Regions from separate parts of the Streptomyces sp. NPDC006476 genome, predicted to be linked through region 1. Evidence: predicted binding sites of a transcription regulator. Region 1 holds the regulator's gene; the other holds the start of a gene.
What was found. The regulator HrcA, encoded in region 1, represses chaperone genes, less so after heat shock. The targets are predictions, from matches to a motif close to TTNGCACTCNGNNNNNCNGAGTGCNAA.
Positions count from the first base shown of each region.

Region 2: a site for HrcA is predicted at 3,710-3,736, ahead of groL (chaperonin GroEL). Genes of this name have one in related genera too.

Region 1 is NZ_JBEXPK010000022.1:33,890-49,620, forward strand. Features, by position in the region: gene ABZZ74_RS24885 (response regulator) at 1-122, opposite strand, end outside; gene ABZZ74_RS24890 (HAMP domain-containing protein) at 135-4,271, opposite strand; gene ABZZ74_RS24895 (SpoIIE family protein phosphatase) at 4,374-6,296, shown strand; gene hemW (radical SAM family heme chaperone HemW) at 6,328-7,560, shown strand; gene ABZZ74_RS24905 (DUF3097 domain-containing protein) at 7,583-8,380, opposite strand; gene ABZZ74_RS24910 (MBL fold metallo-hydrolase) at 8,412-9,143, opposite strand; gene hrcA (heat-inducible transcriptional repressor HrcA) at 9,294-10,310, shown strand; gene dnaJ (molecular chaperone DnaJ) at 10,311-11,447, shown strand; gene ABZZ74_RS24925 (nitronate monooxygenase) at 11,638-12,714, shown strand; gene ABZZ74_RS24930 (16S rRNA (uracil(1498)-N(3))-methyltransferase) at 12,711-13,457, shown strand; gene ABZZ74_RS24935 (VOC family protein) at 13,477-13,869, shown strand; gene ABZZ74_RS24940 (hypothetical protein) at 13,955-14,515, shown strand; gene ABZZ74_RS24945 (S41 family peptidase) at 14,561-15,731, shown strand, end outside.
Region 2 is NZ_JBEXPK010000007.1:214,671-230,401, forward strand. Features, by position in the region: gene ABZZ74_RS10615 (GNAT family N-acetyltransferase) at 1-495, opposite strand, end outside; gene ABZZ74_RS10620 (NADH:flavin oxidoreductase) at 618-1,736, opposite strand; gene groL (chaperonin GroEL) at 1,924-3,546, opposite strand; gene ABZZ74_RS10630 (cold-shock protein) at 3,885-4,091, opposite strand; gene ABZZ74_RS10635 (MoaD/ThiS family protein) at 4,534-4,809, opposite strand; gene thrC (threonine synthase) at 4,922-6,208, opposite strand; SAM riboswitch class I at 6,227-6,381, opposite strand; gene ABZZ74_RS10645 (glucosyl-3-phosphoglycerate synthase) at 6,508-7,452, shown strand; gene ABZZ74_RS10650 (trehalose-6-phosphate synthase) at 7,537-8,931, shown strand; gene otsB (trehalose-phosphatase) at 8,919-9,776, opposite strand; gene ABZZ74_RS10660 (DUF3263 domain-containing protein) at 10,291-10,527, opposite strand; gene ABZZ74_RS10665 (extracellular solute-binding protein) at 10,578-11,843, opposite strand; gene ABZZ74_RS10670 (ROK family protein) at 11,954-12,895, shown strand; gene nagA (N-acetylglucosamine-6-phosphate deacetylase) at 12,895-14,037, shown strand; gene ABZZ74_RS10680 (1-phosphofructokinase family hexose kinase) at 14,125-15,054, shown strand; gene ABZZ74_RS10685 (carbohydrate-binding protein) at 15,064-15,731, opposite strand, start outside.

The DNA of each region.
Region 1 (15,731 bases):
CGCGCGCGGAACAGCGGCTCGTTGAGGGACCCCAGGACGGCCTCCAGCGCGATCAGGTTGTCCTCCATGTCGTCCACGAGGAGGATGCCGGCGCGCTCGTCGGTCGTTGCCTCAGCGCTCATGGTGACTGTGCCTCATTCGGTTTCCGGCGCCGGCGTCGCCGCCGCCTCCTCGGTGTCCGCCCGTTCCGCGTGTCCCGCGCCCTCCGGATCCAGCAGCGCGCAGACGACCGTCAGCAGCTGGTCGACGTCCACCGGCTTGGGTACGTAGTCGTTGGCGCCCCGGGCGATGGACTTCTCCCGGTCGCCGGGCATCGCCTTCGCGGTGAGCGCGACGATCGGCAGACCCGCCCAGCGCGGGGTGCGGCGGATGGCGGCGATGGTCTCGTAGCCGTCCATCTCCGGCATCATGATGTCCATCAGGACCAGTTCGACGTCCGGATTGCGTTCCAGGGTCTCGATGCCCTCGCGGCCGTTCTCCGCGTAGAGCACGGGCATGCCGACGCGGCCGAGGACATGGGTGAGCGCGAAGACGTTGCGGATGTCGTCGTCGACGATCAGCACCCGCCGCCCCGGCAGCACCCGACCGGCCCGCCCGGCCTTCCACGCCTCCAGCTTGGTCGGCGCCGGCCAGGAGTCGTCCACGTCGTGCGTGGCCGTGAACGGCTCGGCGGCGGGCTGCTCCTGCACCGGCGGCGTACGGTCCTCGGGCGCCGGTCCGGTCGCCGCGTGACCGGGGCTGACGACGGGGACGTACAGCGTGAAGGTGGAGCCCTGCCCCGGCTCGCTCTCGGCGACGATACGACCGCCCAGCAGGCCCGCGATCTCGCGGCTGATGGACAGCCCGAGGCCCGTGCCGCCGTACTTGCGGTTGGTGGTGCCGTCCGCCTGCTGGAACGCCTCGAAGATCACCGGGAGTTTCTCCGCCGCGATGCCGATGCCGGTGTCGCTGACGGCGAACGCGATCACCTCGTCGCTGCCCTGGACGTACCGGTGCTCGGGGTCCTTGACCCGGCTCACCCGCAACTCGACCCGGCCGGTCGCGGTGAACTTGATCGCGTTGGAGAGCAGGTTGCGCAGGATCTGCTGGAGGCGCTGCTCGTCCGAGTGCATCTCGCGCGGCACGTCCTCGCCGACCGCCACCTCGAAGGCGAGCCCCCGGTCGAGGGTGAGCGGGCGGAAGGTGGCGTGGACGTAGTCGAGCAGCTTGATCAGCGGCAGCTTCTTCGGCCGTACGTCCATCCGGCCGGCCTCGATCTTGGAGAGGTCGAGGATGTCGTTGATCAGCTGCAGGAGGTCGGAGCCCGAACGGTGGATCGTCGTCGCGAACTGGACTTCCTGGTCGGAGAGATGGCCGTCCGGGTTGTCGGAGAGCAGCCGCGCCAGGATCAGCAGGGAGTTCAGCGGTGTGCGCAGTTCGTGCGACATGTTCGCCAGGAACTCCGACTTGTACTGGGAGCTGGTGGCCAGCAGGGCCGCCTTCTCCTCCAGTTCGGCATTCGAGCGCTGCAACTCCGCCTGCTGCTTCTGCAGTTCGTCGGAGCGTTCCTGGAGCTGCATGGCGAGGCGCTGGGACTCGCCCAGCAGGGACTCCGTGCGGGAGTTGGCGATGATCGTGTTGATGGCGACGCCGATGGTGTTCACGAACTGGTCGAAGAAGGCCAGGTGGACGTCGGAGAAGCGGGAGAAGGAGGCCAGTTCGATCACGCCGAGCAGCTTGTCCTCGAAGAGGATCGGGATGATCACGACGCTGGTGGGAGCCGCCTCACCGAGACCGCTGTTGATCTTGATGTAGTCCGGCGGGGCCTCCTCGACCAGGATCCGCTTCTTCTCCCGGGCCGCCTGGCGCACCAGGCCGTGCACCGGCAGGCCGCCCGTCTCCACGGTCGCGCCCTGCGCCGAGCCGTAGCCCGCGATGAACGCCAGTCCCTTTGCGGGAACGGTTGTGCGGAGGGATGAGCCGTCCTCGTCCGGATCGGCCAGGAAGAACGCGCCGTACTGGGCGTTCACCAGCGGGGTCAGCTCGCGCAGGATCAGGTCGGCGACCTCCATCAGGTCCCGGTGGCCCTGCATCAGGGCCGCGAGCCGGGCGAGGTTCGACTCCAGCCAGTCCTTGGCGCGGGTCGTCTCACGGAGGTTGGCCACCATCAGGTTGATGTTGTCCTTCAGCTCGGCGACCTCGCCGCGCGCCTCCACCGTGATCGAGCGGGACATGTCGCCCTGCGCCACCGCGGAGGCGACCTCGGCGATTGCCCGGACCTGGGTGGTCAGGTTCAGGGCGAGTTCGTTGACGTTCGTCGTCAGGCGCTTCCAGGTGCCGTACACACCCTCGACCCGTGCCTGGCCGCCGAGTTGGCCCTCGGAACCGACCTCGCGGGCCACCCGGGTGACCTCGGAGGAGAACGAGGACAGCGTGTCGACCATGGTGTTGATGGCGGTCTTGAGCTCCAGGATCTCGCCGCGCGCGTCCACGTCGATCTTCTTGGAGAGGTCGCCGTTGGCGACGGCGGTGGTGACCTGGGCGATGTTCCGCACCTGTGAAGTCAGGTTGTCGGCCATGTAGTTGACGTTGTCGGTCAGATCCCGCCACACACCGGAGACACCCAGCACCTGGGCGCGTCCGCCGAGCCGTCCGTCGGTGCCGACCTCGCGGGCCACGCGGGTGACCTCGTCGGCGAAGGCGCGCAGCTGCTCCACCATCGTGTTGACGGTGTCCTTGAGTTCGAGGATCTCGCCGCGCGCGTCGACGGTGATCTTCTTGGAGAGGTCGCCGTTGGCGACGGCGGTGGTGACCTGGGCGATGTTGCGGACCTGCGAGGTCAGGTTCAGCGCCATGAAGTTGACGTTGTCGGTGAGGTCCTTCCAGACGCCCGACACGCCCCGCACCTGAGCCTGACCGCCGAGGTTCCCCTCGGTGCCGACCTCGCGGGCGACGCGGGTGACCTCGTCGGCGAAGGCGGAGAGCTGGTCCACCATCGTGTTGATCGTGGACTTCAGCTCCAGGATCTCGCCCTTCGCCTCCACCGTGATCTTCTTGCCGAGATCGCCCTGGGCGACGGCGGTGGAGACGAGAGCGATATTGCGGACCTGCGAGGTCAGGTTGTCCGCCATGAAGTTGACGTTGTCGGTGAGGTCCTTCCAGACGCCCGACACGCCCCGCACCTGAGCCCGCCCGCCCAGGTTCCCCTCGGTGCCGACCTCGCGGGCCACGCGGGTGACCTCGTCGGCGAAGGCGGAGAGCTGGTCCACCATCGTGTTGATGGTCGACTTCAGCTCCAGGATCTCGCCCTGGGCGTCGACGGTGATCTTCTGGCTGAGGTCCCCGTTGGCCACCGCCGTGGTCACCTGGGCGATGTTGCGGACCTGGGACGTCAGGTTCGACGCCATGAAGTTGACGTTGTCGGTCAGGTCCTTCCAGACCCCGCTCACCCCGCGCACCTGAGCACGGCCGCCCAACTGCCCCTCGGTGCCCACCTCGCGGGCGACCCTGGTCACCTCGTCGGCGAAGGCGGACAGCTGGTCGACCATCGTGTTCACGGTCAGCTTCAGTTCGAGCAGCTCACCGGTCGCCTCGACCGTGACCGTACGGGTCAGGTCGCCGCGCGCCACCGCCGTTGTCACCAGGGCGATGTCCCGCACCTGCGCGGTCAGCCGGGACGCCATGGTGTTGACCGCTTCGGTCACATCCCGCCAACTGCCCGACAGACCCTGCACCTTGGCGCGCCCGCCCAGACGCCCCTCCGTGCCCACCTCGCGCGCGACCCGGGTCACCTCGCCGGTGAACAGCGACAGCTGGTCGACCATCTTGTTCACGGCCCGCCCCAGCCTGCGCAGATCACCCCGCAACTGCCGGTTGCCGTCGTGCAGATCCACCCGTTGGGTCAGATCGCCGCCCGCCACCGCGTCCAGCACCCGGGTCGCGTTCGCCGCCGGGGCCACCAGGGCGTCCAGCACCTGGTTCACATCGTTGACGCGGGAGGTCCAGGCACCCTGCCCCGGGCTCGCCGTGAGCCGCTCGTCGAGCCGCCCGTGACGCACCAACTCCCGCTTCACCCGCTGCACTTCGACGTTGAAGTGGGTGCTGCGGTCCATGATCTGATTGAAGAGCGCCGTCAGTTCGGCCACCATGCCGTGGCCGGTCTCCGGGACCTTCGTGAAGTCGCCGTCCCGCGCGGCCGTCATCGCCGCGAGCAACGGGCGCAGCTCAGATGCTCGGAGTTGTTCCGGTTTCTGTCCGTCTTCGAGCACTGGCGTAGCACTGTTCTCACTCATGGCGGCCCACTTCGGTAACTCGGCGCTTATGGGCGTGGCCAGTCTGTCACTCTGTCCGCATCGACTGAGGTGTATTCGTCCGAACCGCTCGGGGAGTTGGGCATGGGGGCCATTCCGACGCAACGGGAGACGGCTTCCCGTGCCTCCGATGCGCCGGCGCGCCAGGACGCGGACGGCGCGCGGGGCGGCGCGCGGACGTACGCCACGCTGCCCGGAAGCGCCGTCACGCCCAGGGCCGCCCGGGCCCTGGTGCGTACCGCCTGTGCCCAGTGGGCCGAGGAGGAACGGCCCGGCACCGAGCACCTCACCGACCGTCTCGCCGACGACGCCGTCCTCGTCACCAGCGAACTCGTCACCAACGCCGTCGTACACGCGGGCACCGACGTCGAGGTGGAGTGCCGGCTGGAGGAGGCGACCGGCGCGCTCGTCGTCGAGGTCCGCGACCAGCACCCCTCCCGCGCCCCACGCGGCTCGGAGCCCGAAGTACCGTACGAGACGCCGGAGTACGGGCGCGGACTGCGGCTGGTCACCGCGCTCGCCGAGTCCTGGGGCGTCACCTACCGCCGGGGCGCGAAGACGGTGTGGGCGCGGCTGTCCGCCGAGGGCGACACGGCCGTCGACGAGATCGCCGCGTACGCCGGCCGGGAGGCACTGGAGCGCGGGCTCGACGTCGCCGAGATCCTCGCGCCCGAGCCCCGGCGCGCCGAGCGCGACCGGGAGTGGGTGGGCCGGGGCGCCCTGTCCTTCCTCGCCGAGGCCTCCGACCTGCTCGCCGGGCAGCTGGACGAGAACCTGGTCGCCGCGCTCGCCGGGCAGCTGATCGTGCCGCGGCTCGCCGACTGGTGTGCGGTGTGGACGGAGGACGAGGCCATGGGCCGCTGGGACGCCGACGGCGTCTCGGGCCCCGGCGCTGGGCCGAGGCTGGCCCGGGTGTGGCACTGCAGCGAGAACCGCATCGAGGAACTGCGCGCGGCCTTGGAGAAGGATCCGCCGCGCCCTGCCGACGGCATACGGTCCGGGCCGGTGCCGTATCCCTGGCCCGGTGACGCGCTCGATCTGCGCGAGGCGCACGGCACCGCCCTCGCCTACCGGCTGATCGCGGGCGGTCGCCCGCTCGGCACCCTGGTCATCGGCCGCTCCGGCCTGCCGCGCTTCCCCGACGAGGTCACCGGCCTGGTCGAGGACCTCAGCCGCCGGGTCGCCCTCGCCATCGGCACGGCCCGCCAGTACGCCCGCCAGGCCACCATCAGCCAGGTCCTGCAGCGCGGTCTGCTGCCCGTCGCCGTCGCCGAGATCCCCGGCGTACGCAGCGCACTCGTCTACGAACCCTGCGACAAGGGCGGCCCCAGCGGCGACTTCTACGACGTCTTCCCGGCCGGCGACGGCCGCTGGTGCTTCGCGGTCGGCGACGTCCAGGGCAAGGGTCCCGAGGCCGCCGTCCTCATCGGCCTCGCCCGGCCCTGGCTGCGGCTGCTGGCCCGCGAGGGCTACCGCGTCGCCGACGTCCTCGACCGCCTCAACCAACTGCTCCTCGACGACACCACGGAGGCCGCCGACGCCGCGGCCCGCGCCCTCGCGAGCGGTCGCCCACCGGGCCCCGGCGACGGCCCCCAGACCCGCTTCCTCTCCCTCCTGTACGGCGAGCTGGTGCCCGTCGGTGACGGCGTCCGCTGCACCCTCGCCTCCGCCGGCCACCCCCTGCCGCTGCTGCTCGGCGCCGACGGCACCGTCCGCACGGCGGCCCGTCCGCAGACCCTGCTCGGTGTCATCGAGGACGAGACCTACACCAGCGAGACCTTCGAGCTCGGCCCCGGCGACACCCTGTTGTGCGTCACCGACGGCGTCACCGAGCGCCGCTCCGGTTCCCGCCAGTTCGACGACGCCGACGGCCTCGCCACCGCCCTGGCCGGCTGCGCGGGTCTGAGCGCGGAGCTGATCGCCGAGCGCATCAATAGATTGGTGCACGAGTTCGGCGGCAGGCCGCCGGAGGACGATCTGGCGCTGCTGGTGCTGCAGGCGGAGTGAGCAGTCGCAGCGGTACGGGACAATGGAGGGCATGCCTTCCGCACTCCCCGACGGCGAGCCGGTCCCCGCCGACGGCGCGCTCCCCGCCTCCGCGCTCAGCGGGGCGGCCGACCGCCCTCTCGGCTTCTACCTGCACGTCCCGTATTGCGCCACCCGCTGCGGGTACTGCGACTTCAACACCTACACCGCGACCGAACTGCGCGGCACGGGCGGTGTCCTCGCCTCCCGGGACAACTACGCGGACACCCTGGTCGACGAGATCCGCCTGGCCCGCAAGGTCCTCGGCGACGACCCGCGCCCGGTCCGCACCGTCTTCGTCGGCGGCGGCACGCCGACGCTGCTGGCGGCGGACGATCTCGTACGGATGCTGTCCGCGATCCGCGACGAGTTCGGCCTCGCGCCCGACGCCGAGGTCACCACGGAGGCCAACCCGGAGTCCGTCGACCCGGCCTATCTGGCCGCCCTCCGCGAGGGCGGCTTCAACCGCGTCTCCTTCGGCATGCAGAGCGCGAAGCAGCACGTACTGAAGGTCCTGGACCGCACCCACACCCCCGGCCGCCCCGAGGCGTGTGTCGCGGAGGCCCGGGCGGCCGGCTTCGAGCACGTCAACCTGGACCTGATCTACGGCACCCCGGGGGAGTCGGACGACGACTGGCGGGCCTCCCTGGAGGCGGCGATCGGGGCGGGCCCGGACCATGTGTCGGCGTACGCGCTGATCGTCGAGGAGGGCACGCAGCTCGCCCGTCGGATCCGCCGCGGCGAGGTCCCGATGACGGACGACGACGTCCACGCGGACCGGTACCTGATCGCGGAGGACGTCCTGTCCGCGGCGGGCTTCGACTGGTACGAGGTCTCCAACTGGGCGACCGCTCCCGAGGCCCGTTGCCTGCACAACGAGCTGTACTGGCGCGGCGCCGACTGGTGGGGCGCGGGCCCCGGCGCGCACTCGCACGTCGGCGGGGTGCGCTGGTGGAACGTGAAGCACCCCGGCGCGTACGCGGCGGCGCTGGCGGCGGGACGCTCACCGGGCGCCGGCCGTGAACTCCTGACGGACGAGGACCGCCGGGTGGAGCGGATCCTGCTGGAGCTGCGGCTGCGGGAGGGCGTACCGCTGACCCTCCTGAAGCCGGAGGGCCTGGCCGCCGCACGCCGGGCCCTGACGGACGAACTGCTGCAGCGGGGCCCGTACGACGAGGGCCGTGCGGTGCTCACCCTGCGCGGGCGGTTGCTGGCGGACGCCGTGGTCAGGGACTTGGTGGACTGACCAGGGCCCGCCTGTACCCGCACTAGGCGGTGACGAAGTCGATCAGTTCCTCCACTCGGCCCAGGAGCTCGGGCTCCAGGTCCTTGTAGGAGTGGACGCGGGAGAGGATGCCCTGCCAGGCGGCGCCCGTGTTGTCCGGCCAGCCGAGGGACCGGCACACGCCCGTCTTCCAGTCCTGGCCGCGCGGGATGCGCGGCCAGGACTCGATGCCCAGGGCCGACGGCTTCACCGCCTCCCAGATGTCGATGTAGGGGTGGCCGACGACCAGGGCGTGTTCGCTGGTCACCGACTCCGCGATGCGCCACTCCTTGGTGCCCCGGACCAGATGGTCGACCAGCACACCGAGCCGGGCGTCCGGGCCGGGGGCGAAGTCCGCCACGATCGACGGCAGGTCGTCCACGCCCTCCAGGTACTCCACGACCACGCCCTCGATGCGCAGGTCGTCGCCCCAGACCTTCTCCACCAGCTCCGCGTCGTGTCGGCCCTCCACGTAGATGCGCCCGGCGCGGGCCACGCGCGCACGTGCGCCCGGGACGGCGACCGAGCCGGAGGCGGTGCGGGTGGGGCGTGCCGGGGCCGAGGAGGGGCGGACCAGGGTGACCACCCTGCCCTCCAGCAGGAACCCCCGCGGCTCCAGCGGGAACACCCGGTGCTTGCCGAAGCGGTCCTCCAGGGTCACCGTTCCGGCCTCGCAGCGGATCACCGCCCCGCAGAATCCGGTGCCGGGCTCCTCCACTACCAGACCGGGCTCCGCCGGGACCTCCGGGACGGGCTTCGGCTTCTTCCAGGGAGGGGTCAGGTCGGCGGAGTACTGGCGCATTCGGATGACGATAGGAGAAGCGCGACGGCGATCACCGCGACACGCCGAAACGCGCCGCCAGCGCGTCCCGTTGCGCCCTTACGAACCCCGCGTCCACCACTGCTCCGTGACCGGGCACGTACAGCGCGTCCTCGCCGCCGAGAGCCAGCAGCCGGTCCAGTGCGGCCGGCCAGTGCGACGGTACGGCGTCGGGTCCCGCCTGCGGTTCGCCGGACTCCTCGACCAGGTCGCCGCAGAAGACCACCTCCGGGGAGCCGGGCACCAGGACCACGAGGTCATGGGCCGTGTGGCCCGGGCCCACGTTCGCCAGCAGCACCTGCCGGCCGCCGCCCAGGTCCAGGGTGCGCTCGCCGGAGACATGATGGCGGGGCGCCACGAGGGCGGTCACGGCCTCCTCGGCCACCTCCGCGTCCATGCCGTTGCGCACCGCGTCCGCCACCAGCTCCTCCCGCGCGTGCCGGGCCTCGAACACCGAGTCGATGCCGACCGCGCCGTACACCTCCGCGCCCGCGAAGGCGGGGGCCCCGAGGACGTGGTCGAAGTGCGGATGCGTGAGCGCGAGATGAGTCACACGCCGACCGGCCAGCGCCTCCGCCCGGGTCCGCAGCTCCGCGCCCTCCGCCAGGCTCGACCCGGCGTCGATCACCAGCGCCGTGCCCGCCCCCACGACCAGCCCCGCCGTGCAGTCCCACCCCGGCAGCCGACACCGCCCCACCCCGGCCGCGACCCGCTCCCACCCGAGCTCTTCCCAAGTCACCGTCATACCGCGACGCTAACCGTACGACCCTCTCAACCGGGCCCGACCTTGCCCTGGGTGTACCCCACAGCCGTACACTGGGCCGGGGAACGCTGGCACTCGGCGGGACAGAGTGCCAGGCGAAGTGGCTAGGGGACGACTTCTGGAGGTGTGCGCATGCTGAGTGAACGACGGCTCCAGGTGCTGCGCGCCATCGTCCAGGACTACGTCGGCACCGAGGAGCCGGTCGGGTCGAAGGCTCTGACCGAGCGGCACAACCTCGGCGTCTCCCCGGCGACGGTCCGCAACGACATGGCCGCCCTGGAGGACGAGGGGTACATCGCCCAGCCGCACACCAGCGCCGGGCGCATCCCCACCGACAAGGGCTACCGCCTGTTCGTCGACAAGCTCGCCGGCGTCAAGCCGATGAGCGCCCCCGAGCGGCGCGCGATCCAGAACTTCCTCGACGGCGCCGTCGACCTCGACGACGTCGTCGCGCGGACGGTCCGGCTGCTCGCGCAGCTGACCCGGCAGGTCGCCGTCGTGCAGTACCCCTCGCTCACCCGCTCGACCGTGCGGCACGTGGAGCTGCTCTCGCTCGCCCCCGCGCGCGTGATGCTCGTGCTGATCACGGACACCGGCCGGGTCGAGCAGCGCATGGTCGACTGCCCGGCGCCCTTCGGTGAGGCCTCGCTCGCGGACCTGCGGGCGCGGCTCAACAGCCGGGTCGCGGGACGGCGCTTCACGGACGTCCCGCGTCTCGTGGAGGACCTGCCCGAGGGCTTCGACGTGGAGGACCGGGGTACCGTTGCGACGGTGCTCTCCACCCTCCTGGAGACGCTCGTCGAGGAGAACGAGGAGCGGCTGATGATCGGCGGAACCGCCAATCTGACCCGCTTCGGACATGACTTCCCCCTCACCATCCGGCCCGTCCTGGAGGCGCTGGAGGAGCAGGTCGTCCTCCTCAAGTTGCTTGGAGAGGCAGGGGATTCGGGCATGACCGTACGCATCGGTCATGAGAACGCCTACGAGGGACTCAACTCCACGTCCGTGGTCTCGGTCGGCTACGGTTCGGGCGGCGAGGCAGTCGCCAAACTCGGCGTGGTCGGACCGACCCGCATGGATTACCCGGGAACGATGGGAGCGGTACGCGCAGTGGCACGGTACGTCGGACAGATCCTGGCGGAGTCGTAAGTGGCCACGGACTACTACGCCGTTCTCGGCGTGCGCCGCGACGCGTCGCAGGAAGAGATCAAGAAGGCCTTCCGGCGGCTCGCCCGCGAGCTGCACCCGGACGTCAACCCCGATCCGAAGACCCAGGAGCGGTTCAAGGAGATCAACGCCGCTTACGAGGTGCTCTCGGACCCGCAGAAGAAGCAGGTCTACGACCTCGGCGGCGACCCGCTCTCGCAGGCGGGCGGCGGTGGCGCGGGCGGCTTCGGCGCCAGCGGCTTCGGGAACTTCTCGGACATCATGGACGCGTTCTTCGGTACGGCGTCCCAGCGCGGCCCGCGCTCGCGCACCCGGCGCGGCCAGGACGCGATGATCCGGCTGGAGATCGAGCTCGACGAGGCGGCCTTCGGCACCACGAAGGACATCCAGGTCGACACCGCGATCGTCTGCAACACCTGCAACGGCGAGGGGGCGGCCCCCGGCACCACCGCGCAGACGTGTGACATGTGCCGTGGCCGCGGTGAGGTCTCCCAGGTGACCCGGTCCTTCCTGGGCCAGGTCATGACGTCGCGTCCCTGCCCCCAGTGCCAGGGCTTCGGCACGGTCGTACCGACCCCCTGCCCGGAGTGCGCCGGTGACGGCCGGATCCGCTCCCGCCGCACGCTGACGGTGAAGATCCCGGCCGGTGTGGACAACGGCACGCGGATCCAGCTCGCCGGCGAGGGCGAGGTCGGCCCGGGCGGCGGCCCGGCCGGTGACCTGTACGTCGAGATCCACGAGCTGCCGCACACCACCTTCCAGCGGCGCGGGGACGACCTGCACTGCACGGTGACGATCCCGATGACGGCGGCGTCGCTGGGCACCAAGGTGCCGCTGGAGACGCTGGACGGCATGGAGGAGGTCGACATCCGGCCCGGCACCCAGTCCGGCCAGTCGATCCCGCTGCACGGCCGGGGCGTCACGCATCTGCGCGGCGGCGGCCGGGGCGACCTGATCGTCCACGTCGAGGTCCAGACCCCCACCAAGCTCGACCCGGAACAGGAACGCCTCCTGCGCGAACTGGCCAAGCTCCGCGGCGAGGAACGCCCCCAGGGCCAGTTCCAGCCGGGGCAGCAGGGGTTGTTCTCGCGGTTGAAGGATGCGTTCAATGGGCGCTGACGTGGGCTGAGTGGGCTGCCGGGGGTCCGGGGGTTGGCCCCCGGGCGGGCACAGTCAGCCGGGGCAGCAGGGGTTGTTCTCGCGGTTGAAGGATGCGTTCAATGGGCGCTGAGGCTCACTCATTCACGTGGTCCATGCCGTGGGGGATGCCCGATTCGGACTTGTTCGGAGGACGTGACAACATGCGGTCATGTCCTCCGCGCTGACCGATCTCTTCCCGTATCCGATCGTGCAGGCCCCCATGGCGGGCGGCGTCTCCGTGCCCGCGCTCGCCGCCGCCGTGTCCGAGGCCGGCGGGCTGGGGTTCCTGGCCGGTGGGTACAAGACCGCCGACGGCATGTACCAGGAGATCAAGCAGCTGCGGAGCCTGACCAGCCGCCCCTTCGGCGTGAACCTCTTCCTGCCGCAGCCGGAGTACGCCGACCAGGGCGCCGTGGAGATCTACACCCACCAGCTGGCCGGTGAGGCCGCCTGGTACGAGACCGAGCTCGGCGACCCGGACAGCGGCCGGGACGACGGCTACGACGCCAAGCTCGCCGTCCTGCTGGACAACCCGGTGCCCGTGGTGTCGTTCCACTTCGGCGTCCCCAGCCGGGACGTCGTCGACTCCCTGCACCGCCTGGGCACCTTCGTCCTGGTCACCGCGACCACCGCCGAGGAGGCCCTCGCCGTGGAGGGGTCCGGCGCCGACGTGGTGATCGCGCAGGGCGTGGAGGCCGGCGGACACCAGGGCACCCACCGCGACACCCCGGAGAACGACGGCGCCGGCATCGGCCTGCTCTCCCTCGTCGCCCAGGTCCGCGAGACCGTGACGATCCCGATCGTCGCCGCCGGCGGCATCATGCGCGGCGGCCAGATCGCCGCCGTCCTCGCGGCGGGCGCGAGCGCGGCCCAGCTCGGCACCGCGTTCCTGGCCACGGCCGAGTCCGGCGCCAATGCCGTCCACAAGCAGGCGCTCACCAATCCCCTGTTCACGCGTACGGAACTCACCCGCGCCTTCTCCGGCCGCCCCGCCCGTGGCCTGGTCAACCGCTTCATGCGCGAGCACGGCCCGTACGCCCCCGCCGCCTACCCCCAGCTCCACCACATCACCGCGCCGCTGCGCAAGAAGGCCGCCGCGTCCGGCGACGCCCAGGGCATGGCGCTGTGGGCGGGCCAGGGGCACCGCATGGCCCGCGAGCTGCCGGCCGGGCAGCTGGTCGAGGTCCTCGCCGCCGAGCTCGACGCGGCCCGGACGGCGTTGTCGGGCCAGGGGGACCTGCGATGACCGCGCCGGTGTTCGTCGCCGAGGACCTGCCGGCCGGCGCCGGTCCGTACGTCCTCGACGGCGCCGAGGGCCGGCACGCGGTCTCGGTGAAGCGGCTGCAGCCCGGCGAGGAGGTCGTCCTCACCGACGGCGCCGGACGGCACGCGGCCTGCGAGGTGACCGGCACCGAGGGCAAGGACCGGCTGATCGTCCGCATCGTCTCGGTGTCCGAGGAGCCGGAGCCCGCCCCGCGGATCACGGTCGTCCAGGCCCTGCCCAAGGGCGACCGCGGCGAACTGGCCGTGGAGACCATGACCGAGGTCGGTGTCGACGCCGTCGTGCCCTGGCAGGCCGCCCGCTGCATCACCCAGTGGAGGGGCGAGCGCGGACTGAAGGCGCTCGCCAAGTGGCGGGCCACCGCCCGGGAGGCCGGCAAGCAGTCCCGGCGGGTCCGCTTCCCCGAGATCGCGGACGCGGCGACGACCAGACAGGTTGCCGCACTTCTCGCCAAAGCCGACCTCGCCGCCGTCCTGCACTCCGACTTCGAGCACCGCAGCGAGCACCTGGCCACCGCCGAACTCCCCGCCCACGGCGAGATCGTGCTGGTCGTCGGCCCCGAAGGGGGCGTCTCCAAGGACGAGTTGGCGCTGTTCGAGGAGGCGGGTGCGAAGGCGTACGTGCTGGGGCCTACCGTGCTGCGTACATCGACCGCCGGCACCGCGGCCGCGGCCCTGCTCCTGGGCCGCACCGGCCGCTGGTCCTGACCACCCAACGGGGGACCACGTGGAACTCGCCCAAGTCCGCCTCCTCGTCGCCGACTTCGCCGCCTGCTACCGCTTCTACGCCGACGTCCTCGGCCTGAAGCCGCAGTCCGGGGCGAGCGAGGGACCGTACGAGAAGTTCAGCCCGGCCACGGGGTCGGCGGGGATCGCCCTGCAGGACCGCTCGATGATGGCCGAGGTCCTGGACGAACTGGGCGACCCGGCCACCGGCCACCGCTCGCTGGTGGTGCTGCGCGTCGACGACCTCGACGCCTACTGCGAGCGGATCACGGAGCGCGGGGCCACCGTGCTGCACGGACCCGCCCCGATGACCGACCGCATGCGCGTGGCCCATCTCAAGGACCCCGAGGGGAACCTGGTGGAGCTGCAGGAGTGGCTGCTGCTGCGGACCTGAGGCCGGGTCGGCTCCTCCTCGAGGGGCGCTCCAATGACCGTATGCGCCCTTCCGCGGACGCGGACTCGGTGGCAGGCTGCCCTTCATGGGGGTGTTGAGGCGCAGTTGGCGACGGCCACCGGCACGACGGGTGGTGGCCGTGGCGGGGCTTGCCGTCGTGGCCGTCGGAGGAGCCGTGGCCTGTGATCCTGGTGGGCTCGGCACCGCGGCCGTCGCGTACACCACCGACCAGACCGCGACCAAGGAACTGAAGCGGCACAACATCGACGTGCAGTGGCTCAGCTGCACCTCCAACTACGGCAACAACAACACCAGTCACAACAGCATGCCCAGCGCGAGCGAGACCACCGTCGCCAACGTCGACTGCCAGGGGCAGACCAAGGACGGCAAGGACATCACCGTCACCGGCAAGGTCACCCGCGCCGTGGACGGCGCCTGTGTGCGAGGTGACCTGACGGCCAAGGTCGGCGGGAAGACGCTGTTCCACGTCGCCGGGCTCGGCGACTGCACCTCCACGCCCTCCCCGATCGTGAACAATCCCAGCGGCGGCAACGGCAACCAGCCCGGCGCCACCGTCACCGTGACCGTCACGCGGACCATCTGGTGCAAGGGCGACCCGCAGTGCTGGCCGGTCCAGGGCAAGTGATCCAAACCGCTGCCCGGCGACCCGGCGGCTGCCTAGAGTGATCGTGTGACGCAGCCCGCAGCCCCCGCGTATCTCCGGTTCCCGCACCTGCACGGCGAGTTGCTCGCCTTCACCGCCGAGGACGACGTGTGGCTCGCCCCCCTCGACGGCGGCCGGGCCTGGCGGGTCAGCGCGGACAACGTGCCGGTGAACCACCCCCGCATCTCGCCCGACGGCACCACCGTCGCCTGGACCTCCACCCGCGACGGCGCCCCCGAGGTCCATGTGGCCCCGATCGACGGCGGCCCCGCGAAACGCCTGACGTACTGGGGCAGTTCACGCACCCAGGTGCGCGGCTGGACCCCGGACGGAGACGTCCTCGCGATCAGCACCCAGGGCCAGGCCAGCCTGCGCCGCAGCTGGGCACGGGCGATTCCGCTCGACGGCGGCCCGGCGGCCACCCTGCCCTACGGCCCCGTCGGCCATGTTGCCTTCGGCCCGTCCACCGTCCTGCTCTCCGCGCCCATGGGCCGGGAGGCGGCCTGGTGGAAGCGCTACCGGGGCGGCACGGCGGGCAAGCTGTGGATCGACCGGGACGGCGACGGCGAGTTCGTGCGCCTGCACGAGGAGGTGGACGGCAACCTCGAGAGCCCCGTCTGGACCGGCGACCGGATCGCCTTCCTCTCCGACCACGAGGGCGTCGGCGCCGTCTACTCCTCCCTCGCCGACGGCTCCGACCTGCGCCGGCACACTCCGATCGACGGCTTCTACGCCCGCCATCTCGCCGGCGACGGCGCCCGGCTGGTGTACGCGTCGGCCGGTGAGCTGTGGATCCTCGACGACCTGGACACCGCCGAGCCGCGCCGCCTGGACGTCCGGCTCGGCGGCCCCCGGCTCGACCTGCAGCCGTTCCCGGTGAACGCCGCCCGCTGGTTCGGCTCCGCGCACCCCGACCACACCGCCCGCGGCAGCGCGGTCGCCGTCCGCGGCTCCGTGCACTGGGTCACCCACCGCTCAGGCCCCGCCCGCGCCCTGGCCGCCGAACCCGGCGTAAGGGCCCGGCTGCCGCGCACCTTCCGGGTGGACGGCGAGGAACACGTCGTCTGGGTCACCGACGCCGAGGGCGACGACGCCCTGGAGTTCGCCCCCGCGACCGGCACCGCCCCCGGCGCCACCCCGCGCCGGCTGGCCGCCGGACAGCTCGGCCGGGTCCTCGACCTCGCCGTGGCCCCCGACG
Region 2 (15,731 bases), on a different contig from region 1:
ATTGGCGGGATTGGTCGACTCCAGGTAGGCGGGCGCGCCCAACTCGTCGATGCGGGCGAGGCTTTCGGACAGCAGGCCCATCCCGAGGCCCTTGCCCCGGTGATCGGTGTGCGTGCCGAGGATGGTGAGGTGGAAGAACGGCTCGGCCGGGTGCGCCTCCTCGAACAGCTCCCCGACCTCCATGATCCCCCGGGCGGTGACGGGGTCGGTGGCCTCGGCCAACCGCCCCTCCAGACCGTCCACTTCGTCCTGCGTCAGCTCGACGCCGCCGGGCGGGATCCAGAGGGCGGCGGCCTCGACGTCCGGGGTCACCAGGGTCCAGGGGTAGCGGAGGGCGGAGGTGGCGTAGATCCGCCACATCACGGCCGCCTGCTCCGCCCGCCGCCCCTCGTCGGGGAAGGCCGGCCCCCACACGGGGTCATGGAGGAAGGCGGAGGTGAAGGTGGCGACGATGCCGTCGACGTCGAAGGGCGTTGCGGAGCGGGCGAGGGTCATGCGGTCATCCTGTACCCGTCCGGGGGCGCGGTCCCAGGTCCGCTGTCTCAGGTCCCAGGTTCCAAGTCCCGGTCCATGGCTAAGCTCCCAGGGACGCGCGCCCCACGTGATCGCCCCCGGCGTCAGCTCAGCGAGCGCAGCGCCGTCGCGTCGTAGGGGCGGAGCTCCTCGAGGCGGCCGGCCAGCACCTTCGCCGCCCACTCGGGGTCCTGAAGCAGCGCCCGGCCGACGGCGACCAGGTCGTACTCCTCCCGCTCCAGGCTGTCCAGCAGGTCGTCGATGCCGCGGACCGGCGAGCCCTCGCCCGCGAAGCCGCGGATGAAGTCCCCGTCGAGACCGACCGAGCCCACCGTGATCGTCGGCTTGCCGGTCAGCTTCTTCGTCCACCCGGCCAGGTTGAGGTCGGCGCCCTCGAACTCGGGCAACCAGTAACGGCGCGTGGACGCGTGGAACGCGTCGACCCCGGCCGCGGCCAGCGGCGCGAGCACCGCCTCCAGCTCCTCCGGCGTCTCGGCGAGCCGAGCGTCGTAGTTGTCCGACTTCCACTGCGAGTACCGGAAGATGATCGGGAACTCCGGCGACACCGTCTCCCGTACGGCCGCCACGATCTCCGCCGCGAACTTCGTACGGGCGAGGTGGTCACCGCCGTACGCGTCGGCGCGCCGGTTCGTGCCGGCCCACAGGAACTGGTCGATCAGGTAGCCGTGCGCGCCGTGCAGCTCCACGCCGTCGAACCCGATCCGCTCCGCCGCGGCCGCGCCCTCGGCGAACGCGCCGATGACGTCGTCGATGTCGCGCTGGGTCATCGTGGCGCCCTTGCCCTCGGTGCCGTCGAGGCGGATGCCGGACGGACCGACGGCGGGCGCGTCGGCGTACGGCGCCTGACCCTGCTCGCGCACCATGCCGATGTGCCACAGCTGCGGCACGATCGTGCCGCCCGCCGTGTGCACCGCCTCGGCGACCTTCTGCCAGCCCGCGAGCTGCTCGTCACCGTGGAAGCGCGGGACGCGGCCGCTGTTCCCCGCCGACTCGTGGCCGACGTAGGTGCCCTCGGTGACGATCAGGCCGACTCCGGCGGCGGCCCGGCGGGAGTAGTACGACGCGACGTCCTCGCCGGGGACTCCGCCCGGGGAGAACTGGCGGGTCATCGGCGCCATCACGATGCGGTTGGGGACGGTCAGGCCGTTGATCGCGGTGGGCCGGGACAGGATCTCGGCGGCGCGGGAGGTGGTGGCGGTCACGCGGGGAAACTCCTCGGTATGTGCATACGCATAGACACTGCTTTCAGCGTCAACCGCCCCACGCGTCACGGCATTTCCGGCTGCCCTGTGACCCCGGACACGCCGAAGGGCGGCACCCCCTGCCGGAGCAGGAAGTGCCGCCCTCCGTAAGGACGTCGATCAACCGGGGCCGAGGCCCCGAGGTCGATCAGAAGTCCATGTCACCGCCCGGCATGCCGCCACCGGCGGGCGCGGCGGCCTTCTCCGGCTTGTCGGCGATGACGGCCTCGGTGGTGAGGAAGAGCGCGGCGATGGAGGCGGCGTTCTGCAGGGCAGAGCGGGTCACCTTCGCCGGGTCGATGATGCCTTCCTTGACCAGGTCGACGTACTCACCGGTCGCGGCGTTGAGGCCGTGACCCGGGGTGAGGTTGCGGACCTTCTCCACCACGACGCCGCCCTCGAGGCCGGCGTTGACGGCGATCTGCTTCAGCGGGGCCTCGAGCGCGATGCGCACGGCGTTGGCGCCGGTCGCCTCGTCACCCACGAGCTCCAGCTTCTCGAAGACCGAGGAGGCCTGGATGAGGGCCACGCCACCACCGGCGACGATGCCCTCCTCGACGGCGGCCTTCGCGTTGCGGACGGCGTCCTCGATGCGGTGCTTGCGCTCCTTGAGCTCCACCTCGGTGGCGGCACCGGCCTTGATGACCGCGACACCGCCGGCGAGCTTCGCCAGGCGCTCCTGCAGCTTCTCGCGGTCGTAGTCCGAGTCGCTGTTCTCGATCTCGGCGCGGATCTGGTTCACGCGGCCCGCGACCTGGTCGCTGTCGCCGGCACCGTCGACGATGGTGGTCTCGTCCTTGGTGATGACCACCTTGCGGGCCTTGCCCAGCAGGTCGAGGGTGGCGTTCTCCAGCTTGAGGCCGACCTCCTCGGAGATGACCTCGCCGCCCGTGAGGATGGCGATGTCGCCGAGCATGGCCTTGCGGCGGTCGCCGAAGCCCGGGGCCTTGACGGCGACGGACTTGAAGGTGCCGCGGATCTTGTTGACGACCAGGGTCGACAGGGCCTCGCCCTCGACGTCCTCAGCGATGATCAGCAGCGGCTTGCCCGACTGCATGACCTTCTCGAGGAGCGGGAGCAGGTCCTTGACGGAGCCGATCTTGGAGTTGGCGATCAGGATGTACGGGTCGTCGAGCGACGCCTCCATCCGCTCCATGTCGGTGGCGAAGTACGCCGAGATGTAGCCCTTGTCGAAGCGCATACCCTCGGTGAGCTCCAGCTCCAGACCGAAGGTCTGGGACTCCTCGACGGTGATGACGCCTTCCTTGCCGACCTTGTCCATCGCCTCGGCGATGAGCTCGCCGATCTGGGTGTCGGCGGCGGAGATGGAGGCCGTGGAGGCGATCTGCTCCTTGGTCTCGACATCCTTCGCCTGCTCGAGCAGGGCACCGGAGACGGCCTCGACGGCCTTCTCGATACCGCGCTTGAGGGCCATCGGGTTGGCGCCGGCGGCTACGTTGCGCAGACCCTCCTTGACCAGGGCCTGGGCGAGCACGGTCGCGGTGGTCGTACCGTCACCGGCGACGTCGTCCGTCTTCTTGGCGACTTCCTTGACCAGCTCGGCGCCGATCTTCTCGTACGGGTCCTCGAGCTCGATCTCCTTGGCGATGGAGACACCATCGTTGGTGATCGTGGGGGCGCCCCACTTCTTCTCGAGGACGACGTTGCGGCCCTTGGGGCCGAGCGTCACCTTCACGGCGTCCGCGAGCTGGTTCATGCCGCGCTCGAGGCCGCGCCGCGCCTCCTCGTCGAACGCGATGATCTTGGCCATGTGAAGTGGTCCCTCCAGGACTGGGGGTGATTCCTTCGGACCGCGCCCGCGCCCGCGACGGACGGCTCGCCGACCCGTGGGTTCCTTGCCCCACCCGGCCTGCGGGCCTCACCGACCCGGTCCTTCTTTGTCACTCTCACCTTCAGAGTGCTAACGCCAATGATTAGCACTCGGGCATGCCGAGTGCAAGCGCCTCCCGGGTACTGGGCAGGTCTCGCAGGGGATCCGGGGCCGCTTGACGCAGACATGCCGAAGGGCCCGTACCCATGACTCCCCATGGGGTACGAGCCCTTCGAAGAAAACAGAAGAACGACGCTGCTATCTACCCGGCGCGTGCTTCAGCTGGTCGCGAGTCGGACCATGTCCGCCTGCGGCCCCTTCTGACCCTGCGAGATCTCGAAATCGACCCGCTGGCCCTCTTCCAGGGTGCGGTACCCGTCCATCTGGATGGCGCTGTAGTGGACGAAAACATCCGCACCACCGTCGACCGCGATGAAGCCGTACCCCTTCTCCGCGTTGAACCACTTGACGGTGCCCTGAGCCATGCCTAACTCCCCTATTACTGGCCCTTGCACAGACCCGCACTTCGCGGGTCCGGGTCAGACCTCACCCCCCACGGTTTGGGGGCGTGCGCCGGAACGCGTCGACCGCGGCTGAATGTATCTGTCCAACTGCCGTCTGCAACAGGTCAATCGGACGAGAATTCTGGACGTCAGGGGTCCGGAATGTAGTGAGAATTCACCCGAATTCAGGGCAAGTCGGGCCCCATAAAGGGCGCATAAGGCGCAAAAGACGCGCACACTTTGGCTACTTCTCATCGCATCCGGAGACGGCACTCATATGCGTTCGGCATGCGGGAGGCAGCAGGTTCCCCAACTGTACCGTGCTCAACCATGCAGAATTGCCCCCTCCGTTTCTCTCGCGGAGGAGGCAATTCGATGAACACTCGGTAATCGCTGTTACCGACGGTAATGATCGGTCATCCGGTCAGCCGCCGGCGACCGCGGGAATGATCGAGACGCCCGCACCGTCCGGGGTGGCCGTCTCCAGCCCCTGCTCGAACCGCACGTCGTCGTCGTTGACGTACACGTTGACGAACCGCCGCAGCTTGCCCTGGTCGTCGAGGACCCGGGCGGCGATCCCGGTGTGGTTCTTCTCCAGATCGGCGATGACCTCGGCCAGGGTCGCGCCTTCGGCGCTCACTTCGGCCTGGCCGCCGGTGTAGGTGCGCAGGATGGTGGGGATGCGGACGTTGACGCTCACGATGAGACCTCCGGTCGGGTGATGGCTTTCAAGGGCCGCGGGGCTGTGTCCAATGTGCGGCTACCGCCGCGTGGGCGCGACCAGCCCCGACCGGCCCGCAGACGACGACGGGTTATACGAGACCAGCCTCGCGGAACGACTCCAGGCTGGGACGAATGGTCGCAGTCAACCCGGTCCCGGCCACCGCATCCAGCGTCTTCAGCCCATCCCCCGTGTTCAGCACGACCGTCGTCAGCGCCGGATCCAGCACACCCGCCTCGATCAGCTTCTTCGTCACTCCGACGGTCACCCCACCGGCGGTCTCCGCGAAGATGCCCTCGGTCCGCGCGAGCAGCCGAATCGCATCGACGATCTGCTCGTCGTTCACGTCCTCCACCGCACCGCCGGTACGCCGTGCGATGTCCAGGACGTACGGGCCGTCCGCCGGGTTGCCGATGGCCAGCGACTTGGCGATGGTGTTCGGCTTCTGCGGCCGGACCACGTCGTGCCCCGCCTTGTACGCGACGGAGACCGGGCTGCACCCCTCGGCCTGCGCGCCGAAGATCTTGTACGGCTTGTCCTCGACGAGCCCGAGCTTGATCAGCTCCTGCAGCCCCTTGTCGATCTTCGTCAGCTGGGAGCCGGAGGCGATCGGCACCACCAGCTGGTCGGGCAGCTTCCAGCCGAGCTGCTCGCAGATCTCGTACGCCAGGGTCTTGGAGCCCTCCGCGTAGTACGGCCGCAGGTTGACGTTGACGAAGCCCCAGCCCTCGCCGGCCGGGTCGCCGATCAGCTCGGAGCAGAAGCGGTTCACGTCGTCGTAGTTGCCCTCGATGCCGACGAGTTCACCGCCGTAGACCGCGGCCATGACGACCTTGCCCTGCTCCAGGTCGTGCGGGATGAACACGCAGGAACGGAAGCCGGCCCGGGCGGCGGCGGCGCCGACCGCGCCCGCGAGGTTGCCGGTGGAGGAGCAGGAGAGGGTGGTGAAGCCGAAGGCGCGCGCGGCCTCCAGGGCCTGGGCGACGACACGGTCCTTGAAGGAGTGCGTCGGGTTGCCGGAGTCGTCCTTGACGTACAGGCCACCGGTCACGCCCAGCTCGCGCGCGAGGTTGTCGGCCTTGACGAGCTTGGTCCAGCCGGGGTTGATGTTCGGCTTGGTCGCCACGTCCGCCGGAACGGGCAGCAGCGGCGCGTAACGCCAGATGTTCGAAGGTCCCGCCTCGATCCGCTTGCGGAGTTCCTCGGTGTCGTAGACCGAGAAGTCGTACGCGATCTCGAGCGGGCCGAAACACTCCTCGCAGGCGAAGACCGGGCCGAGCGGTACCCGGTGGCCGCATTCGCGGCAGCTCAGCGCCGCGGCGGGACCGAGGTCGACGGCCTGGGAGTCGGTGGTGCTTGCAACAGTCTGCGCAGCCATGTGAGGCGAGGCCCTTTCTCCTCATCTTCCTCACGACGCATCTCGCCGTGAGACGGATTTGGCACCTTCCCTAGCCGGGAGCCTCGCGGAATGATCAACGTCGATCTACGAGACCGGCTGGAGGGTTGCCGGGGCTTCATCGGGCCGTGTCCCTCTGCCCCTCTGGATGAGCGGTATTCGGTTGTACGTTCAATGACCTCGGACATGCGATGGTCATCGACGTTGTTCAAGACTGTAACCGAAGGCCAGGACAGTTGAGAGAGTCGTCCGAACCGCGAGACAAGTGAGGAGCCGCCTACGTGCTGGAAGAAGTCGAGCGCTGGCTGAGCACCCGCTCCTGGTCCGTCACCGACCGACCGCTCCACCAGATCCTGGCCGCCAAGCAACGAACGGGCCGGACGGTGTCCGTCGTGCTGCCCGCGCTGAACGAGGAGGAGACGGTAGGCGACATCGTCGCGATCATCCGTCACGACCTGATGCAGCAGGTCCCGCTGGTCGACGAGATCGTGGTCGTCGACTCCGGCTCCACCGACCGCACGTCGGCGGTCGCCGCGTCGGCCGGCGCGCGGGTCGTCCACCGCGACGACATCCTGCCCCGCCTCCCGGCCGTACCCGGCAAGGGCGAGGTGCTGTGGCGCTCGCTGCTGGCCACCACCGGGGACATCGTCTGCTTCATCGACGCAGACCTGAAGGAGTTCTCCTCCGACTTCGTCTCCGGCATCGTCGGCCCGCTGCTCACCGACCCGGGGATCGACCTGGTCAAGGGCATGTACGACCGCCCGCTCGCCGGCGCGAGCGGCCAGGGCGGCCGGGTCACCGAACTCATGGCCCGCCCGCTGCTCAACATGCACTGGCCACAACTGGCCGGTTTCGTCCAGCCGCTCGGCGGCGAGTACGCGGCCCGCCGCAGCCTGCTGGAACAGCTGCCCTTCCCCGTCGGCTACGGCGTGGAACTCGGCATGCTGGTCGACGCCCTGCACCTGGTCGGCCTCGACGCCCTCGCCCAGGTCGACGTCGGCGTCCGCAAGCACCGGCACCAGGACGGACAGGCCCTGGGCCGCATGGCCGCCGCCATCTACCGCACGGCCCAGCTCCGGCTCGCCCGAGGCCACCTCATCCGTCCCTCCCTCACCCAGTTCGAGCGGGGCGAGGACGGCTTCGAGCCGCGCACCTATTCGGTGGACACCGAGGAGCGGCCGCCCATGGCGGAGATCGCGGAGTACGCGGAGCGCAAGGTCGCGTAACCCCTCGGAGCGGGCCGTATACGGGGCGAGGCCGTGAACCGGCCATACGTTTGAGTGTTTCCGGGCCGGGCTAGGTTGAGGCGTATGGCTTCCACGCACGGCGCTCATCAGGTGCTGGTCGCGTCCAACCGCGGCCCGGTCTCGTACGAGGTACAGGAGGACGGCTCGCTGGCCGCCAAACGGGGCGGCGGCGGGCTGGTCTCCGGTCTGTCGGCGATCGGGCCCGACGCGGGCGCCCTGTGGGTGTGCTCCGCGCTGTCCGACGGCGACCGGGAGGCGGTACGGCAGGGCGTCGGCGAGGAGGGCGTGCGCATGCTCGCCATCCCGGCCGACGTGCACGCCGACGCGTACAACGGCATCGCCAACTCGGTGCTCTGGTTCGTCCACCACATGCTGTACCAGACCCCGCTGGAGCCGGTCTTCGACGCGGAGTTCCGACGGCAGTGGGCGTCGTACGAGACGTACAACCGGGCGTTCGCCGAGGCGCTGGCCGAGGAGGCGGCGGAGGGCGCCGCGGTGCTGGTGCAGGACTACCACCTGACGCTGGTGCCGGGAATGCTGCGCGAGCTGCGCCCGGACCTCAGGATCGGTCACTTCTCGCATACGCCGTGGGCGCCGGTGGACTACTTCCGGATGCTGCCGGACGACATCGCGGAGCAGGTGCTGCGCGGCATGCTGGGCGCCGACCGGCTGGGCTTCCTGACCCGGCGCTGGGCGGACGCGTTCACGGCCTGTACGGAACTGGTGGGCGGGCTCGGGAACACCGAGGTCGGCGTGCACGGGCTCGGGGCGGACGCGGACTTCCTGCGGCAGCGCTCGCACGAAAACGACGTCGTGGAGCGGATGGCCGCCCTGCGCGAGGAGATCGGTGCGGGCCGGAAGACGATCGTGCGGGTCGACCGGACCGAGCTGTCGAAGAACATCGTGCGCGGGCTGCTGGCGTACCGGCAGCTGCTCGACGACCACCCGGAGTGGCGGGAGCGGGTCGTGCACGTGGCCTTCGCCTACCCCTCGCGGCAGGACCTCGCCGTGTACCGCGACTACACCGCCGAGGTGCAGCGGCTGGCGGAGGAGATCAACTCCCGGTACGGAACGCCTGGTTGGACCCCCGTGGTGCTGCACGTGAAGGACGACTTCGCGCGCTCGCTGGCCGCCTACCGCCTGGCCGACGTGGCGCTCGTCAACCCGATCCGCGACGGCATGAACCTGGTCGCCAAGGAGGTTCCGGTCGTCTCCGACGACGGCTGCGTCCTGGTGCTGTCCCGCGAGGCCGGCGCCCACGCCGAGCTGGGCGAGGACGCGATCACGGTGAACCCGTACGACGTGATCGGCACGGCGGAGGCGCTGCACACGGCGCTGACCCTGCCGGCCGAGGAGCTGGCCGAGCGCGGCAAGCGGCTGGCGGCGGCCGCCACCGCGCTGCCGCCGGCGCAGTGGTTCCTGGACCAGCTGAACGCGCTGGTGGATCAGCCGAGTTGAGCCGCCAGGGCGGACAGGAGGTGTACGACCCCTGCCGGGCCGTCGACCACCAGGTCCGCCCTCTCCCTCAGCTCCGTGACCTCGTCGCTCCCGCTGCACACCAGTAGTCCGGGCACCCCGTCGGAGCGCAGCTTCTCCACCGCCCCGAACGCCGGGAGGTCGCCCAGGTCGTCGCCGCCGTAGAGGACGGCCCCGGCGGAGATCTCACGGACGTACTCACTCAGGGCCACGCCCTTGTCCATGCCCGGGGGGCGGAGTTCCAGGACCAGCCGGCCGGGCTCCACGATCAGGCCGTGCCGTGCCGCGAGGTCGCCCAGCGGCCCGCGCAAGGCCTCGAACGCCGCCTGCGGGTCACTCGCCCGGCGGGTGTGCACGGCCAGCGCACGGCCCTTCTCCTCGATCCAGGTGCCCTGCGCCTGCCCGGCGCCGGCCCGGTCGAGGAACCCGGGCAGTTCGGCGCGGACGGCGGCGACCCCGGGGTGCGGCGCCGGGGCCGTGACCTCGCCGCTCCCCGCGTCCCAGCGCTCGGCGCCGTAGTGGCCGAGGACGACCAGGTGCTCCAGTCCCGGCACGCCCGCGAAGCCGCCGTGCCGGACGGCCACCTCCGCCGGGCGCCCGGTGACGACCGCGACCGCGGCCACCTTCGGGGCGAGCCGGGCCAGCGCGGGAACGGCGTCGGGGTGGGCGCGGGCCTGTTCGGGGTCCGCAACGATCGGAGCGAGCGTCCCGTCGAAGTCAAGGCCGATCACGGCCTTCCCGGGATTCGCGAGAATCGCACCGAGCCCGTCCCGCCCGGCCCGGGTCACAGGCGTCGGCAGGGGATCCGTGTCCGTATGGGTACCCATACGGGGACCCTAACCGGGATGCGCCGAGACATGCGCGGCCCGGGGGTGAGCGAGAACGGCCGGCTGGGGGGCGGCTGGGGTGCGCGGAAATGGCGGGCGTGGGGTGCGCGGGAATCGCGGGCGCGGGGTCGCGGGACCGTCAGCCGCTGGTGCGCGGAAACCCTCGACACGGGGCACGCGGGAACCGTCAGCCGCCCGGGCGCGGAAACCGTCAGCGCGGGGCGCGGGCGAACCGTCAGCCGAGCAGGCGCGGAAACCCTCGACACGGGGCACGGGCAAACCGTCAGCCGAGCAGGCGCGGAAACCCTCGACACGGGGCACGGGCAAACCGTCAGCCGAGCAGGCGCGGCAACCGTCGGCGCGGGAAGCGCGGAGATGGCGCGGCGTGCGCGGCAACCCTCCTCCTGGAATGCACGACAGCTGTCACGGCCGGCGTGCCGCGACCCTCGACGCGGGGTGCGCGGAAACCGGCAGCCGGGGTGCGCGCGAACCGGCGGTCGGCGTGCGGGAAGCGTCAGCGTTCCGAGCGCCGCTGATCGCGCACCCTTCTCAGTCTGTTCACCGTCACCGGGTCGTGGGCCAGTGCGCGCTCGTCGTCCAGGAGGGCGTTGAGCAGCTGGTAGTAGCGGACCGGGGCGAGCCCCAGCTCCTCCCGTATCGCCCGCTCCTTCGCGCCGGGGCCCGTGAAACCCCGGCGCTCCAGGGCGAGGACGGCCCGCTCGCGCTCCCCCAGCTGGTCTTCCCGGTCCATGTGACGAACCGTAGCGCCCGCCACTGACAGCCACCCCCGGCCAGGGGTGCCTAGTCGGAGCTCTCCGCCCTGGTCGCCGTGGACTGCAGCCGGCCGAGGACGGCCGCCGGGCTGCCGTTCGGGGCGACCGCCTGGCCTATGCGCTGTTTGACCGCCGCGCTGACCGCCGCCCAGGACGTCTTGCCGACCGGCGGCAGCTCGGACTGCGGAAGCTCGTCCAGGAACGGCTTGAGCGCGGCGTCCCGCTGGTCGCCGCTCATCGCGTCGGACGCGGAGTTGGTGACCGGCAGCAGGTCGTACTCGCGGGAGAAGGCGAGGACGTTCTTCTCGCTGTAGACGAAGTCCAGGAAGTCACCGACCTGCTCGGCGTGGCCGTTCTTCTTGAAGGCCATCATCCAGTCGGCCACACCCATCGCGGTCGTGCTCGGCCCGTCGGCGCCGGGCATCGGCACCATGCCGAACTTCACGCCCTTCTTCGCGGCGATCTTCATCAGCGAGGGGTGCCCGTTGAGCATGCCGACCTCCCCCTTCGCGAAGGCCGCGAACGCGTCGGCCCGGTTGAGCTTGCCCGGCGCGACCGGCCCGGTCAGCCCCTTGCCGACCAGGTCGTCCTTGAGCCAGTTGAGGGTGGCGACGTTCTCCGCCGAGTCGATGCCGTACGTGCCGACGGTGTCGGTGTAGCCGCCCCCGCCGCTGAGCATCCACTGCATGGTCTCGGCCTGCGCCTCCTCCGGCCCGAGCGGCAGCGCGTACGGGTACTTCACGCCCCGCGCCTTGAGCACCTCGGCGTCCGCGGCGAGCTGCTTCCAGGTCCTCGGCGCGCTGAGCCCGGCGTTCTTGAAGAGGGTCTTGTTGTAGAACAGCAGCCGGGTGGAGGCCGCGAACGGCATCCCGTACTGCACGCTGTTGACCTGCCCGGCGGTGGCCAGCTGGGAGGCGAAGTCGGCCTGGGTGCTGATGGAGAGCAGGTCGTCCGCCGTGTACAGCAGGCCCTTGTCGGCGTAGTCGGCATACGCGCCGATCTGTGCCAGGTCGGGCGCCTTGCCGTCGTCGACCATCTCCTTGACCTTGCGGTCGACGTCGTTCCAGGAGTAGACGGTGACGTCGATCTTCACACCGGCGTGCTTCGCCTCGTACTCCCCGACCAGCCGGTCCCAGTACTTCTGCGAGCTGTTGGCGGCGGAGTCACCGTAGTCCGCCGCGACCAGTCTCAGGGTCACGTCTCCCGAACCGCCGGTGACACCGCAGCCGCTCAGGGCCGCCGTCATGCCCAGCGCGGCGACCGCCGCCGCCGTTCCCGTCCTGCGCCGCTGCACTGCTATGCCACGCCCCAACTGTCTCGCCGTTCAATATGTGGACCGTTTTAAGGTCTACACCACGTAAGTGGACTAGACCTCTCGCGGGTCAGCGGGCCACACTACATCCCGTGAGACATGTCATCGCCCTCGATGTGGGCGGAACCGGGATGAAGGCCGCGCTCGTCGGCGCCGGCGGCGAGCTGCTGCACCAGGCTCGCCGGGCGACCGGACGCGAACGCGGCCCGGACGCCGTGGTCGAGGGCATCCTCGACTTCGCCGCCGAGCTGCGCGCCCACGGCGCCGACCGCTTCGGCGCACCCGCCACCGCGGCCGGCGTGGCCGTCCCCGGCATCGTCGACGAGCCGCGGGGCGTGGCCGCGTACTCGGCCAACCTCGGCTGGCGGGACGTACCCCTGCGCGACCTGCTGTCCCGGCGGCTCGGCGTGCCCGTCGCCCTCGGCCACGACGTGCGCACCGGCGGACTCGCGGAGGGCCGGATCGGCGCGGGCCGGGGCGCGGACCGCTTCCTCTTCGTCCCCCTCGGCACCGGCATCGCGGGTGCCATCGGCATAGCGGGCCGGGTGGAGGCGGGCGCGCACGGCTTCGCGGGCGAGATCGGTCACATCGTCGTACGACCCGGGGGCGCCCCCTGTCCGTGCGGCCAGGTCGGCTGCCTGGAGCGGTACGCCTCCGCGGCGGCCGTTAGCGAGGCCTGGGCCGCCGCCACCGGTGACCCCGGCGCGGACGCCGCCGACTGCGCGAAGGCCGTCGCGTCCGGCGATCCGAACGCCGTCCGGGTCTGGCAGGAGGCGGTCGACGCGCTGGCTGACGGTCTGGTCACCGCCCTCACCCTGCTGGACCCGCGCACGCTGATCATCGGCGGCGGGCTCGCGGAGGCGGGGGAAACCCTGTTCACACCGCTGCGGGAGGCGGTCGGGCGCCGGGTGACCTTCCAGAAGCTGCCGTCGATCGTCCCCGCGGCGCTGGGGGACGCGGCGGGCTGTCTCGGTGCCGGGCTGCTGGCCTGGGATCTCCTCAACTCAACCGACCGCACGGAGGTAACCACCTGATGGGTTCTACCAAGGTTCTCGCCGGTGCCCGGGTGGTGCTGCCCACAGGGGTCGTCCCCGACGGCCGTGTCGTCGTAGAGGACACGCGGATCGCGGCCACGGCTCCCGAGAACGCCGAGGTCGTCGACGTCTCGGGGCACTGGCTGGTGCCGGGGTTCGTCGACATCCACAACCATGGCGGGGGCGGGGCGTCCTTCTCCGGGCCGGTGGACGACGTACTGAAGGCCATCCGCACCCACCATCTCCACGGCACCACCACCCTCCTCGCCTCCACGGTCACGGACGACATGGACTTCCTGGTCAAGCAGGCCGGCCTGTTGTCGGAGCTGGCCGAGCAGGGCGACCTGGCGGGCATCCACTTCGAGGGACCGTTCATCTCGCCGTGCCGCAAGGGCGCCCACTCCGAGGAACTGCTGCGCGACCCCGACCCCGCGGAGGTGCGCAAACTGATCGACGCAGGGCGCGGCAAGGCGAAGATGATGACTCTGGCCACCGAACTGCCCGGCGGTGTCGACTCCGTACGGCTGCTCGCCGAGCAGGGGGTGATCGCGGCGATCGGTCACACGGACGCGACGTACGAGCAGACGGTGGAGGCCATCGAGGCGGGGGCGAGGGTCGCGACGCACCTGTTCAACGCGATGCCCCAGATCGGTCACCGTGCCCCGGGCCCGATCACCGCTCTCCTCGAGGACGAGCGCATCACCGTCGAACTCATCAACGACGGCACGCATCTGCACCCGGCGGCCCTCCAGTTGGCGTTCCACCACGCGGGCGCCTCGCGAGTCGCTTTGATCACCGACGCGATGGATGCCGCAGGCGTCGGCGACGGTCGGTATCTGCTCGGCCCCCTGGAGGTCGAGGTCAGCGAGGGCGTGGCGCGGCTGGTGGAGGGCGGCTCCATCGCCGGGTCGACGCTCACGCTGGACCGTGCGTTCAAGCGGGCGGTCACCGTGGACGGGCTGTCCGTCGAGGACGTGGTGGCCGCGATCTCGGCGAACCCCGCCCGGCTGCTCGGCATGGACGACCGGATCGGCTCGCTGGAGGCCGGCAAGGACGCCGACCTGGTGCTTCTTGACCATCAATTCGACCTCAAGGGCGTGATGCGCCGGGGTGAATGGGTGGTCGATCCGCAACTGGGGTGATCTGTCCGGCTGTTGAGGGCGGCGGTCGTCCTGTGAAAATAGGACGACCACGTTCTGCATGTCTTTCTCCGGGGGAGGTCGGCCCAGGTGATCCTCACGGTCACGCTGAACACCGCTCTCGACATCACGTACCGCATCCGGGCGCTGCGTCCGCACACCTCGCACCGGGTGACGGACGTGGCGGAACGCCCCGGCGGCAAGGGCCTGAACGTGGCCCGGGTGCTGGCGGCCCTCGGCCATGAGGTGACGGTCACCGGCTTCACGGGCGGCGCAACGGGCCGCACGGTGCGGGAGCAACTGACGGCCACGCCCGGACTGGTGGACGCCCTCGTCCCGGTCGCCGGCCCGACCCGCCGCACGATCGCCGTCGTCGACACGACCTCCGGCGACACGACCCAGCTCAACGAACCGGGCCCGACCGTCACGGCCGCCGAGTGGTCGGTCTTCCAGGATGCGTACGAGGACCTGCTGCCCTCCATGTCGGCGGTGGCCCTGTGCGGCAGCCTGCCGCCGGGGGTGCCGGTGGGGGCGTACGCCGTCCTGGTCCGTCTGGCCCGGGCGGCGGGCGTTCCGGTGCTCCTCGACACGAGCGGCGAACCCCTGCGCCGAGGGGTGGCGGCCCGCCCCGACCTGATCAAACCGAACGCCGACGAACTGGCCGAACTCACCGGCTCCCACGAACCGCTGCGCGCCACCCAGGACGCCCGCCGACGAGGAGCGACGGCGGTCGTCACCTCCCTCGGCTCGGACGGCCTCCTCGCGGCCACCCCCGAGGGCCGCTGGCGAGCCACCCCACCGACCCACCTCCACGGCAACCCCACAGGCGCGGGCGACTCCGCGGTGGCGGGCCTCCTGTCCGCCCTGGTCGAACAACTCCCTTGGCCGGACCGCCTGTCCCGAGCGGTAGCCCTGTCAGCGGCGACGGTACTGGCCCCGGTGGCGGGCGAGTTCGACCGCGCCGCGTACGAGGAACTGGTGGGGCGGGTCGCGGTGACGGGCGAGGTCACCGCTGCCTGATCCCGGCCGCTAGTTCTTGACCTGGCCCGCCTTCAGCCACAGCTGGTCGAGCAGGACGTTGCACTTGTCGCCGGCCTGGCAGGAGAGCGTGATCGTGTTGGTGCCCTGCTTGAGGGAGGGCCAGGCGTAGGTCTTGGTCCAGCCGTGCGCGAAGTCGCCGTCCTTGGCGTGCGCGAAGTTGCCCAGGTTCAGCTTGCTTCCGAAGGTCTTGCCGTTGACGCTGAGCGTCATCGACTGGTCCTCGCCGGCCGCGCTGAAGTAGGCGAAGACGGTGTAGACACCCGCCTTGGGGATGTCGTCGATCGTCCACGTGACCGACGCGCCCTGGTTGTTCAGGTTGGTGACATAGCTGCCGCCGTCAGACTGCGCGCCCTCGACGTCCGACGCGACCGTCGCGCCACCCCCCAACTGGAGGTCCTTGGCGTCGGTCTTGGGAAGGTCCGCTGCCGCGCTGGCGCTCGCCGACTGGCTCGGCTGGGCGCTCTGGGACGTGGACGTCGTCGGCGTGGAGTCGCCGCTCGCCTTGTTGTCCGAGTCGTCCCCGCCCATGATCGCCACACCGATGCCGATGACCACCGCGGCGACCACCGCTATCGCACCGATCAGCAGCCCCTTGGTGTTGGGACCACCGCTGCGGCCGCCACGCGTCGGCTGCTGCTGCGGGGCCGTCGGGGCGC